DNA from 2 places in the Thioalkalivibrio sp. ALM2T genome. Region 1 is predicted to be linked to the other one. Evidence: predicted binding sites of a transcription regulator. Region 1 holds the regulator's gene; the other holds the start of a gene.
The links. Region 1 encodes sigma-54, which starts transcription at its own class of promoters, with help from an activator protein. Its sites were predicted from a motif close to TGGCANGNTNCNTGCTT; they were not measured.

Region 1 (5,865 bases):
TGCGAGGGCCTGCTGGCCGCGCAGGGTCGGCTCGACGCGCTGTTCGAGACCTACCTGAACGGATGAGCCAAAGGACTCGCCGCCAAGTCGGATGGACCCTGGCCGTGCTCGCATTCGCGACCGTGCCCCTGGCGCAGGCCGAGGTAAGTCCGCCCGAGGGCGAGGTCACGCTGCAGATTGACGGCTTCACCCTGCATGCCACCGGCGACGACGGCGAGCTGAGCCATCGTCTGCGCGGCACCCGCCTGCGCGAGTTTGGACGTGATGGCCCCCAATGGGTGGACGACCCGGACCTCGACCTGTTCGCCGAGGGCGGTATCGAATGGCGCTGGACTGCCCCCGCCGCGCTGCATCAACCGGCCGCCGCGACCCTGGACCTGGTGGGCCCCACCCACGGCGTACAGCCGCCCCACGGCGAACGCGTGGAGACCATCATCGATTCGCGGGATGTTCGCGTCGCCACCGACACCATGGTCGCCACTTCGGATGCCCTTTCCACCCTGAACCAGCCGGGCCTGTTCCAGCGCGGCACCGGTCTGCGCGTGGACTCGCGAGGGGATACCATAGAGTTGTTCCATGACGTGTACTCGCTCTACAGCGAGACGAGCGAGGAGGATCCCGCGCATGACCCCGAATCCCCATAGCCTTCGCCACCGCCCGGCCCAGCCGGGTGCCCGCGTGGCGGCGCTCCTGCTGCTCGTGCTGCTGGCCACGCCCGCGATCGCCCAGCAGGGCTCGGGCCCGGCACTGCCGGTGGAGATCACTGCCGACCGCGCGGAGATGGACGAACGCCAGGGGCTGGGGACCTACACCGGCGACGTGATCGTGATCCGCGGCGACATGACCCTGGAGGCCGACAAGGTCTACGTGCGCACCCGCGATCGCCGCCCCTACGAAATGGAGGCCCACGGCGAGCCGGCACGCCTGGAATCACCCGATCCGGAAACCGGAGAGATGCGCATTGCCACCGCCCTGCGCATCGACTACCTGCTGAATGAAGACCTCATGATCCTCACCGACCAGGCCCATGTGATCACCACCAGCGAGGAGGCGCGCGGCAAGCGCATCACCTACGACCTGACGACCGACGTAATCGAGGCCGAACGCGGCGAAGGCGCCAGCGAGCGCGTGCGCATCACCATCCAGCCGCGCGACGACGAATGAACGCAGTCGCTCCCAGCCCATCCGCCACACCGGCACAAACCAACGACCGCCTGATCGGACGCGAGCTGACCAAGCGCTACGGCCAGCGCACGGTGCTGGACCAAGTGGACGTCGACCTCGCACCCGGCGAGGTGGTCGGCCTGCTGGGCCCGAACGGGGCCGGCAAGACCACCTGCTTCTACAGCCTGGTCGGGCTGATCCGCCCCAATGCCGGGCGCATCACCCTGGGCGAGCGCGATATCACCCGCGCCCCCATCCACGTGCGCGCGCGCGCCGGCCTCGGCTACCTACCGCAGGAGGCCTCGATCTTCCGCCGCCTGAGCGTGTGGGACAACCTGCAGGCCGTGCTGGAACTGCGCCCCGGACTCGATCGCCACGAGCGCCGCCGCATTGGCGACGCCCTGATCGAGGAGTTTCAGCTCGAGACCGTGCGCCACAGCCCGGGCATCGCGCTGTCCGGCGGCGAACGGCGCCGCGCCGAGATCGCCCGCGCCCTCGCCGGGGATCCGCGCTTCATCTGTCTGGACGAACCCTTTGCGGGGGTGGATCCGATCTCGGTCGGCGATATCCAGGACGTGATTCGGCATCTCGCCCAGCGCGGCATCGGCGTACTGATCTCCGATCACAACGTGCGCGAGACCCTCGGCATCTGCCACAGGGCCTATATTCTAAGCGAAGGCCGCCTGCTGGCCGCCGGGACACCGGACGAGCTGCTGGCCGATCCCCAGGTGCGCCGGGTCTATCTCGGCGAGAACTTCCGCCTGTGAAAGCGCCCCACATGCGGCCCGGTCGGTGCACAAACCACAAGGCAGGCTTTAAGATTCCACCAATGCCCACCCTCGCCCCGCATACCCGATGCTGAAACCCGGCCTGAATCTGCAGCTGGGTCAGACGCTGACCATGACGCCGCAACTGCAGCAGGCGATCCGCCTGTTGCAGCTGTCCACGCTCGAGCTCCAAGTGGAGATCCAGCAGGCGCTGGAGAGTAATCCCATGCTCGAACAGGTCGAGGACGAAGAGTCCGAGGCCGATACCGAGCGTCTGAACCAGGACGGCGAGCTGGTGGAAGGCGATCGCATGGAGGCCACCACTACCAGCGATGACGTAATCCCCGAGGAACTGACGACCGACAGCCGCTGGGACGACATCTACGAGCCGGCCCCGACACCCAACAAGGGCGTGGATGACCGCGACCCGCTGGAAAACACCAGCGACGACGACGGTGAGGGCCTGCAGGATCACCTGCTGTGGCAGCTGCACCTGAGCCATCTGACACCCCGCGACCAGCGCATCGGGGCAGCCCTGATCGACGCCATCAGCCCCGACGGCTATCTCGAGGGCGACCTCGACACCCTGGCCGAGACCATCAGCCGCGGCGAGGATGAAACCGTCGGCGTCGACGAGGTCGAGGCAGTCCTCCACTGGATTCAGCAGTGCGACCCGCTGGGGGTCGGTGCGCGCAACCTGCGGGAGTGCCTGGAGATCCAGCTACGCGAACTGGCCCCGGACGCCCCGGCCCGCGAGGCCGCACGGGCGATCCTGGAACACGGCATGGACAGCCTGGGCAAGCGCGACTACAAGGCCCTGCAGCGCCAGTCCGGCGTACGCGACCCGGACGAACTGGCCCGCGCGCTGGATCTGATCCGCACCCTGAACCCGCGCCCGGGCGCGCAGATCAGTTCCGCCACCTCGGAATACGTAGTCCCGGATGTCTATGTGCGCCATAGCGCCGAGGGCTGGCGCGTGGAGCTGAATCCGGAGATCGCACCGCGCATCCGTATCAACGATCTCTACGCCGGCATGGTGCGCCAGGTCTCGGATGCCCGCGACAGCGCCTTTATGCGTGATCAGCTGCAGGAGGCACGCTGGTTCCTGAAGAGCCTGCACAGCCGCAACGACACCCTGCTGCGGGTCGCCGAGGCGATCGTCCACCGCCAGCAGGGCTTTCTCGAGCATGGCGACGTCGCGATGCAGCCTCTGATCCTGCGCGACATTGCCGAGACCCTGGAGATGCACGAATCGACCATCTCGCGGGTGACCACGCAGAAATACATGCATACCCCGCGCGGGGTCTTCGAGTTCAAGTATTTCTTCTCCAGCCATGTCGGCACGAACGATGGCGGCGAGTGTTCCGCCACCGCCATCCGTGCCATGATTCGCGAATTGATTGGCGACGAACCCCCGAACAAGCCGCTCAGCGATGCCCGGCTCGCCCAGGTCCTGTCGGACCGGGGCATCAACGTAGCGCGCCGCACCGTGGCCAAGTACCGCGAGGCGATGCACATCCCTTCATCCAGCGAACGCCGGCAGATGGCCTCGATGCCCACCGGCAGCAAGTAACCAAGGAGTCCTGACCATGCAGATCAACCTGACCGGCCACCACGTGGACATCACCGACGCCCTGCGCGACTACGTCAACGAGAAATTCGCGAAGCTGGAGCGCCACTTCGACAAGGTCATCGACGTCCACGTCGTGCTGACCCACGAGAAGACCCGGAATCAGCACAACCAGGCCGAAGCGAATCTCCAGGTCAGCGGCAATCACATCCACGCCGAGGCCTCTCACGAGGACATGTACGCCGCGATCGACGCGCTGATCGACAAAGTCGACCGTCAGCTGATCAAGCACAAGGAAAAGGTCAAGGACCACCACCGCGCCGAAGGTGCCCAGCGCAACCGCGAGCAGGCCTCCTGATCCATGACGATTGCCGAGTTGATCACCTCCGAGCGCATTGGCCTGCAACCCGAGTGCTCCAGCCAGAAACGGGCCCTGGAGGCTCTGGCGGACCTCCTCGCCGGCGGAGGTGACGGCACGGGACCGGGGAGTAACGCGATCTTCGAGGCCCTGTCCGCACGCGAAAAACTCGGATCCACCGGTCTCGGCCATGGGGTTGCGATTCCCCATGGCCGCCTGGCCGATCTCGAGGCGCCGCGCGTGGCCGTGCTGCGCCTGGAAAAGGGCGTCGACTTCGACGCCATGGATCACGAGCCGGTCGATATCCTGATCGCACTGCTGGTCCCGGAGGCCGCCACCGGCGACCACCTCGACCTGCTGGCCCAACTCGCCCGCGGCCTGTCGCAGCCAGACACCATCGGAGCGCTGCGCCGGGCCGGGGATGCGGCGGCCCTGGAACAGGAACTCGTGCGCCGCTTCAGCGAGGACTAAGCTCGTGGAACCCGCCTCCAGCCGCGATTCCGACGCGCAGCGTCTGCCATGAACGAGGCGCTGGGAGAAGGCGGGATCGCCCGCGACATCAACGTGGAGAGCCTGATCCAGGCCATGGGAAACCGCCTGGATCTTCGCTTTGTACACGGCGAACATGCAGCACCCGACCGCAAGCTGGTCGGCGACGACGGGGACGACCTGCCACTGGCTGGCCATCTCAACCTGATCCGGCCCAACCGCATCCAGATCATCGGCGACTTCGAGGCCCGCTATATCTCCAGTCTCAGCGCCACCCAGTGCAACGACCTGATCCTGGAGATGGCCCGCACCGGGACCACCGCGGTGATCTTCGCCGAGGACACCTGTCCGTTCTCGGAGATGCCCGACGCCCCACAGGAGGCGCTGCCGCTGATCCTGTGCTCCAGCACCAGCAGTCACGAGATCATCTCGCTGCTGCGCTATTTCCTGCAGCAGCGCCTGGCCCATTTCGAGGTGCGCCACGGCGTGTTCATGGAGATCCTCGGGATCGGGGTGCTGATCAGCGGCGCCTCCAGCGTCGGCAAGAGCGAAGTCGCGCTGGAATTGATCTCGCGCGGGCATCGCCTGATCGCCGACGATGCCCCCGAGTTCGCGCGCATTGCGCCCGACATCGTGCGCGGCCATTGCCCGGCCCTGCTCCAGGACCTGCTCGAGGTGCGCGGTCTTGGGGTGCTCAACATCCGCGCCATGTACGGCGATTCCGCGATCAAGGGCGGCAAGTACCTGCGCCTGATCATCGACCTGCGCGATCATGGCGAACCCTCGCCGGTCCCCGATGACCGGCTGAACGGACGCCGCGGCGAGATCGACATCCTCGGCCTGCGCGTCCCCTTGATCAGCCTGCCGATCGCGCCGGGGCGTAACATCGCGGTGATGATCGAGGCGGCCGTGCGTAACCACATGCTGCACATGCAGGGCTATATCGCTGGCGACGACCTGCGCGCACGCCAGCGCCGCCAGATGAGCGGCGAGACGGAGGAGCCGCCCTACCATCGCGCGGTGCCCGCCACTACGGTCCCCAACCCGGACCCGGAGGGCTGAATCGGCCATGCGCCTGCTAATCGTCAGTGGCCTGTCCGGGTCCGGCAAGACCGTGGCCCTGCACACCCTGGAGGATGCCGGCTACTTCTGCGTCGACAACCTCCCGCTGCCGCTGCTGCCGGACCTGATCGATCAGGTCCGGCAGGGCCACTACGACACCGAGACCGACCGCCATCTGGCCGTGGGCGTGGATGTACGCAGCGGCCTGGAGGCCCTGGAGGGGTTCTCCGATCTCCTGGCGCAATTACGGGCGGACGGGGTTCAAGTGGAGGTCCTGTTCCTGCAGGCGGCCAGCGAGGTGCTGCTGCGGCGCTACCACCTGACCCGCCGGCGCCACCCGCTGGCGCGCGACGGCGTGCCACTGGTCGAGGCCATCGACCGCGAACGCGAGTGGCTGGGCCATGTGGCCGCGGAGGCCGACCTGACAGTCGATACCTCGCGCCTGTCGATGCACG
Region 2 (5,865 bases), on a different contig from region 1:
CTTCCAGCAGGGTAAGGTGCAGCTGGAAGAGGGCGCACCCTTCGCGCTGGATGCCGAGCTGGATCGCGACGCGGGCGATGCCACCCAGGTCGGCCTGACCTACAAGGACCTCCCGGACGACGTGCGCACGGACGACATCCTGCTGCTGGATGACGGCCGTATCGTGCTCAAGGTCACGGCGGTCAACGGCAGCCGGATCGAGACCACCGTCGAGGTCGGCGGCGAGCTGTCCAATAACAAGGGCATCAACCGCCAGGGCGGCGGCCTGTCTGCGCCCGCGATTACGGACAAGGACCGCGACGATATCCGCCTGGCGGCCGAGCTGCAGGTGGACTACCTGGCCGTCTCGTTCCCGCGTTCCGCCCAGGATCTGCACCTGGCGCGGGGCCTGTTGAAGGATGCCGGCTGGGAGGCCGGGATCTGCGCCAAGATCGAGCGCTCCGAGGCCCTGGAGGTGATCGACGAGATCATCGCCGCCTCCGAGGTCATCATGATCGCCCGCGGCGATCTGGGCGTGGAGATCGGTGATGCCGAGCTCCCGGGGGTGCAGAAGACCCTGATCACGCGCGCGCGCAGCCTCAATCGTCTGGTCATCACGGCGACCCAGATGATGGAGACCATGATCCAGAACCCGATCCCGACCCGCGCCGAGGTGTTCGACGTGGCCAACGCGGTGCTGGACGGCACGGATGCGGTGATGCTCTCCGGCGAGACCGCGACCGGGCGTTATCCTGCGCGCGTGGTCACCAGCATGGACCGGATCTGCGAGGCTGCCGAGCGCCAGCGCGCCGCACGCCAGTCGGACCATCGCATGGATTCGACCTTCGGCCGGGTCGACGAGGCCATCGCGATGGCCACCATGTATACCGCCAACCATCTCGATGTCTCCGCGATCGCCGCGCTGACCGAGTCCGGGTCCACGGCGCTGTGGATGTCGCGCATCAGCTCGGGCATCCCGATCTACGCGCTCACCCAGCACGAATCCACCAGCCGCCGCATGACGCTTTATCGCGGCGTCTACCCGGTGACCCTGAAGCCGATCCCCGAGAGCCACGAAAGCGTGAACCGTGAAGCGGTGAACTTGCTCAAGGCCGAGGGCGTCGTGCAGGATGGCGAGTTGGTCATCATTACCAAGGGCGACCTGCAGGGCGAGCATGGTGGGACTAACGCCATGAAGATCGTGCGCGTCGGCGAACTGGCCTGACCCGCGCACCGCCCGCAGTCGCCAACCAGATAATCGACTTTTTCACTACCTCAGTCCGAATCCCGTAAGGAGGAATCCATGGCACTAATCTCACTTCGCCAGCTTCTGGACCATGCCGCCGAGCATGGCTATGGCATGCCGGCGTACAACGCCAACAACATGGAACAGGTCCATTCGATCATGGAAGCGGCCGCTGCGGTCGACTCCCCGGTGATCATTCAGGCCTCCGCCGGTGCCCGCAAGTACGCCGGCGAGCCCTTCCTGCGCCACAACATCATCGCAGCCATCGAGCAGTACCCGGACATCCCGGTTGTGCTGCACCAGGATCACGGCTCCGAGCCGGCAGTCTGCCTGCGCTCCATCCAGTCCGGCTTCAGCTCGGTGATGATGGACGGCTCCCTGATGCCTGACATGAAGACCCCGGCCTCTTACGACTACAACCGTGACGTGACCGCCAAGGTCTCCGAAATCGCTCACGCCTGTGGCGTGTCCGTGGAAGGCGAGCTGGGTTGCCTGGGCTCCCTGGAAACCGGCATGGCCGGCGAGGAAGACGGTTCCGGTGCCGAGGGCAAGCTGTCCCACGACCAGCTGCTGACCGACCCGGACGAGGCCGCCGACTTCGTGAAGAACACCAAGTGCGACGCCCTGGCGATCGCTATCGGTACCTCCCACGGCGCCTACAAGTTCACCCGTCCGCCGACCGGTGACATCCTGGCCATCCAGCGTGTGAAGGAGATCCACGCCCGCATCCCGGATACCCATCTGGTCATGCACGGCTCCTCCTCCGTTCCGCAGGAGTGGCTGCAGATCATCAACAAGTACGGCGGCGACATGGGCGAGACCTACGGCGTGCCGGTCGAAGAGATCCAGGAAGGCATCAAGCACGGCGTGCGCAAGGTCAACATCGACACCGACCTGCGCATGGCCTCCACCGGTGCGGTGCGCAAGTTCCTGGCCGAGAACCCGAAGGAATTCGACCCGCGCAAGTTCCTGAAGGCCTCGACCGCCGCGATGAAGGACCTCTGCCAGGCCCGTTACGAGGCCTTCGGTTGCGCCGGCATGGCGTCCAAGATCAAGCCGATCTCCCTGGACGACATGGTCAAGCGCTACCTGTCCGGCGAGCTGGATCCCAAGGTCAACTGATCCTGCGGATTGCAGCACGAAAAAGGGGGCTTCGGCCCCCTTTTTTTGTGCCATGATGAATGTATTCGTTAGGGAGACGCCGACGCATTCGCGCGGCCGCGTCTCCCTTGGCCTTTTTGGAGGTTTCCACGATGCAACGACTGGTCCTTTTTTGCCTTACGACGCTGGTGTTTGCCGCCATGGTGGGGAGCGCTCACGCGAACCCGTTCAGCCGCGAGATCGATCCGCAGGACATCATCGATCGCGCCCAGGCGACGGTGGAGAACATGGCGACCCACCCCGAGTACGAGTCCCTTAAAGAGGACCTGCGCGACGCCCGCGGCGTAGTGATCTTCCCGCGCGTGGCTCGCGGGGCCTTCCTGATAGGAGGCTCCGGCGGCATCGGCGTGTTCCTGGCCTGGGACGACGAGCGCGGCGATTACTCGCCAGTGGCGTTCTACTCCCTTGGTTCGGTCAGCTTCGGCATGCAGTTCGGTGGTGATGCCGCCGAGGTGGTGATGGTCGCACGCACCCAGGATGCGGTGGACTCGATGTTCGGGTCCGCCATCCGCCTGGGGGGCGATGCCTCGGTAGCCGCCGGTCCGGTGGGTGCGGGCCGTAGCGCTACCCCGACCGCCGACTTCCTGTCCTACTCGCGGGCGCGGGGTGCCTACTTGGGCATGAGTTTATCCGGCTCGCGCATGACCGTGCGCGACGACTTCAACGAGGCGTACTACGGCGAGTCCCAGCGCCCGGTGCATATCATCGAGAGCCGCCGCGTCGACCGCGAGGGGACCCGTGCCCTGCGCGAGACCCTGGCCGGGTTCCGTGTTGACGAAGAGGAAGCCCCTGCGGCCTCCGAGTCCCGCGGTCAGGAGCGCGAGTCCTCCGGCGGCGTTCGCCCGGACAACTTCGAGGTGGAGAGCTTCTGAACCAGCGCCGCGCGGGTGATGCCTTCGGCTGACTCGATGATCGGGGCGCTCGTGCGTGAACGCAGTGCGGCGGCATTGTCGAGGCGCGGGTCGGCATCCACCCGGCGCCGGTTCAGCACGATCCCGGCCAGTTGCAGGCCGCGTCGTTCCAGGGCCTCCAGGGTCAGAAGGCAGGTGTTCAGTGTGCCCAGGCGGTCCTCCGCCACCAGCAGGACCGGCAGCCCGAGGGCCTCGGCGAGGTCCGCGTTCAGGCCATCCGCGCACAGCGGTGAGTAGAAGCCCCCCGCACCCTCCACCAGCCGCGGGCCCGTGCCGTCGCCCGCGCAGGCCGCGGCCAGCTCCGCGATCGTCAGGCGCACGCCCTGGTTCGCGGCGGCCTGGTCCGGGGCGATGGCATCGGGGAAGCGCCAGGGCGTCACGCGCTCGATCGTGGCGTCCGGCAGTCCCGCTGCGCGGGCCAGGTTGAGGCCGTCCTCCGGTGTCAGCCCGTGGGCGCCCATCGCGCAGCCGGACTCCACCGGTTTGCGCGGCTGTGGGTGCAGGCCGAGTTCCTGCCAAAGCTGCAGCAGGGCACAGCTGACGAAGGTTTTGCCGACGCCGGTGTCGGTGCCGGTGACGAACAGGCCCTGCGGGGGCGCTTCTGTCTGTGCCGGGCTCATGCGTCGCGGGTCAGGCGCTCCAGGGCCTCGCGATAGCGCGCCGCAGTCTGTTCTACCACTTCCGCGGGCAGCTCGGGGCCGGGCGCCCGCTTGTCCCAGTCCAGGGTCTCCAGATAGTCGCGTACGTATTGCTTGTCGAAGGACTCGGGGCTGGTGCCCGGTGCGTAGCGGTCAGCCGGCCAGAAGCGCGAGGAGTCCGGGGTCAGGACCTCGTCGATCAGATGCAGGGTGCCGGCGGCATCGACGCCGAACTCGAACTTGGTGTCGGCGATGATGATGCCGCGCTCGGCCGCGTAGTCGCGCGCCATGGCGTAGATCGAGAGTGCCGCGTCGCGCACCTGTCGTGCGCGTTCTTCGCCGATGGTCGCCACCACGGCATCAAAGTCGATATTGGCGTCGTGGTCGCCGACGTCGGCCTTGGTGCTGGGGGTGAAGATCGCCTCGGGGAGCTGCGAGGCGAGCTCCAGGCCGGCCGGGAGCGGGATGCCGCAGACCGCGCCGCTTGCCTGGTAGTCCTTCCAGCCAGAGCCGATCAGATACCCGCGTACCACCGCCTCCACCGGCAGGGCTTCGAGCCGGCGAATCACCAGGCTGCGTTCTTCCAGCGGGGCGCGAATGGCCGGGTCCGGGATCACCTGTTCCAGCGGGATATCGGTCAGCTGGTTGGGGATGCCCAGCTCGCGCTCCACCTTGTGCATCCAGAACTGCGTGATCTCGGTCAGCACTCGGCCTTTCTCGGGCACGGCCGTGGGCAGGATCACGTCAAAGGCGGACAGGCGGTCGGTGGTGACCATCAGCCAGTGGTCGGCGTCCACCGCATAGAGATCGCGCACCTTGCCGCGATGCACGAGTTCCAGGTCGGGGAGTTGGCTTTCAAGCAGGGTGTCAGTCATGCCGCGATTCTACCGGGCGAGGCCGTTTTGCACCACGAGGCCATCCATGACACGACGAAGGTCAACGGCGGTTGCGCCAAGGAGGGAAAAGAGCGCGCGGAGGAGGCGGTCGATGGTTTAGCGGGCGGTAGGATGTGATGAGCAAAGCGAATCGCATCGTGTCTCTTTAAATTCCGACCGGCATTTCCTCCGTGTCTTCGTGTGCTTCGTGGTGAATACGGCTTGTCGGGTGGGGCCGGGGTCGCTATCGTTCGGGCCATGACTGAGATGGCAGGCAATTCGGCGGCGCCTCGCGTGGGCGTCGTGATGGGGAGCACCTCCGACTGGGCGACCATGGAGCGGGCGGTGGATGTGCTGGACGAACTCGGGGTCCCGTTCGAGGCCCGGGTGGTGTCGGCTCACCGAACACCGGATCTCCTGTTCGAGTACGCCGAGCAGGCGCGCGAGCGTGGTCTGCAGGCGATCATCGCCGGGGCCGGGGGGGCGGCGCACCTGCCGGGGATGCTGGCATCCAAGACGCCGGTACCGGTGCTCGGGGTGCCGGTTGCCTCGCGCCACCTGAAGGGGCAGGACTCGCTGCTGTCCATCGTGCAGATGCCGCGCGGCATCCCTGTGGCGACCTTCGCGATCGGCGAGGCGGGCGCGGCCAACGCCGCCTTGTTCGCCGCCGCGATGCTGGCGAACCACGATCCCGATCTGCGTGAGCGTCTGGATGCCTTTCGCCAGTCCCAGAGTCAGGCCGTGCTGGGGCAGACCCTGCCACCGGACCCGTCATGATCCAGCCCCCTGCGACCCTCGGGCTGCTCGGTGGCGGGCAGCTCGGCCGCTATTTCGTGGAGGCCGCACAAGGCATGGGCTATGCCGTATGGGTCCTGGACCCGGACCCGGCGAGCCCGGCCGGGCGAGTGGCGGCGCGCCACCTGTGTCAGGCCTTCGACGACCCCGATGCGCTGCAGGCCCTGGCCGGGGCCTGCGTGGTCATTACCACCGAGTTCGAGAACATCCCGCGCCCGGCCGTGGAGTGGCTGGATGCCCGCGCCTGTCTGCGCCCGGGG

Region 2: F816_RS0109130 (lipid-binding SYLF domain-containing protein) is a predicted target of sigma-54. The motif match lies at 2,396-2,412, and genes of this name have one in related genera.

The regions. Positions count from the first base shown of each region.
Region 1 covers NZ_KB906562.1:45,283-51,147, forward strand. Annotated here, with positions in the region: gene F816_RS0108535 (HAD family hydrolase) at 1-66, shown strand, start outside; gene lptC (LPS export ABC transporter periplasmic protein LptC) at 63-644, shown strand; gene lptA (lipopolysaccharide transport periplasmic protein LptA) at 625-1,164, shown strand; gene lptB (LPS export ABC transporter ATP-binding protein) at 1,161-1,931, shown strand; gene F816_RS0108555 (RNA polymerase factor sigma-54) at 2,020-3,504, shown strand; gene hpf (ribosome hibernation-promoting factor, HPF/YfiA family) at 3,521-3,859, shown strand; gene F816_RS0108565 (PTS sugar transporter subunit IIA) at 3,863-4,330, shown strand; gene hprK (HPr(Ser) kinase/phosphatase) at 4,379-5,410, shown strand; gene rapZ (RNase adapter RapZ) at 5,418-5,865, shown strand, end outside.
Region 2 covers NZ_KB906563.1:30,539-36,403, reverse strand. Annotated here, with positions in the region: gene pyk (pyruvate kinase) at 1-1,204, shown strand, start outside; gene fba (class II fructose-bisphosphate aldolase) at 1,283-2,347, shown strand; gene F816_RS0109130 (lipid-binding SYLF domain-containing protein) at 2,479-3,258, shown strand; gene bioD (dethiobiotin synthase) at 3,198-3,917, opposite strand; gene F816_RS0109120 (phosphoribosylaminoimidazolesuccinocarboxamide synthase) at 3,914-4,810, opposite strand; gene purE (5-(carboxyamino)imidazole ribonucleotide mutase) at 5,078-5,587, shown strand; gene F816_RS0109110 (5-(carboxyamino)imidazole ribonucleotide synthase) at 5,584-5,865, shown strand, end outside.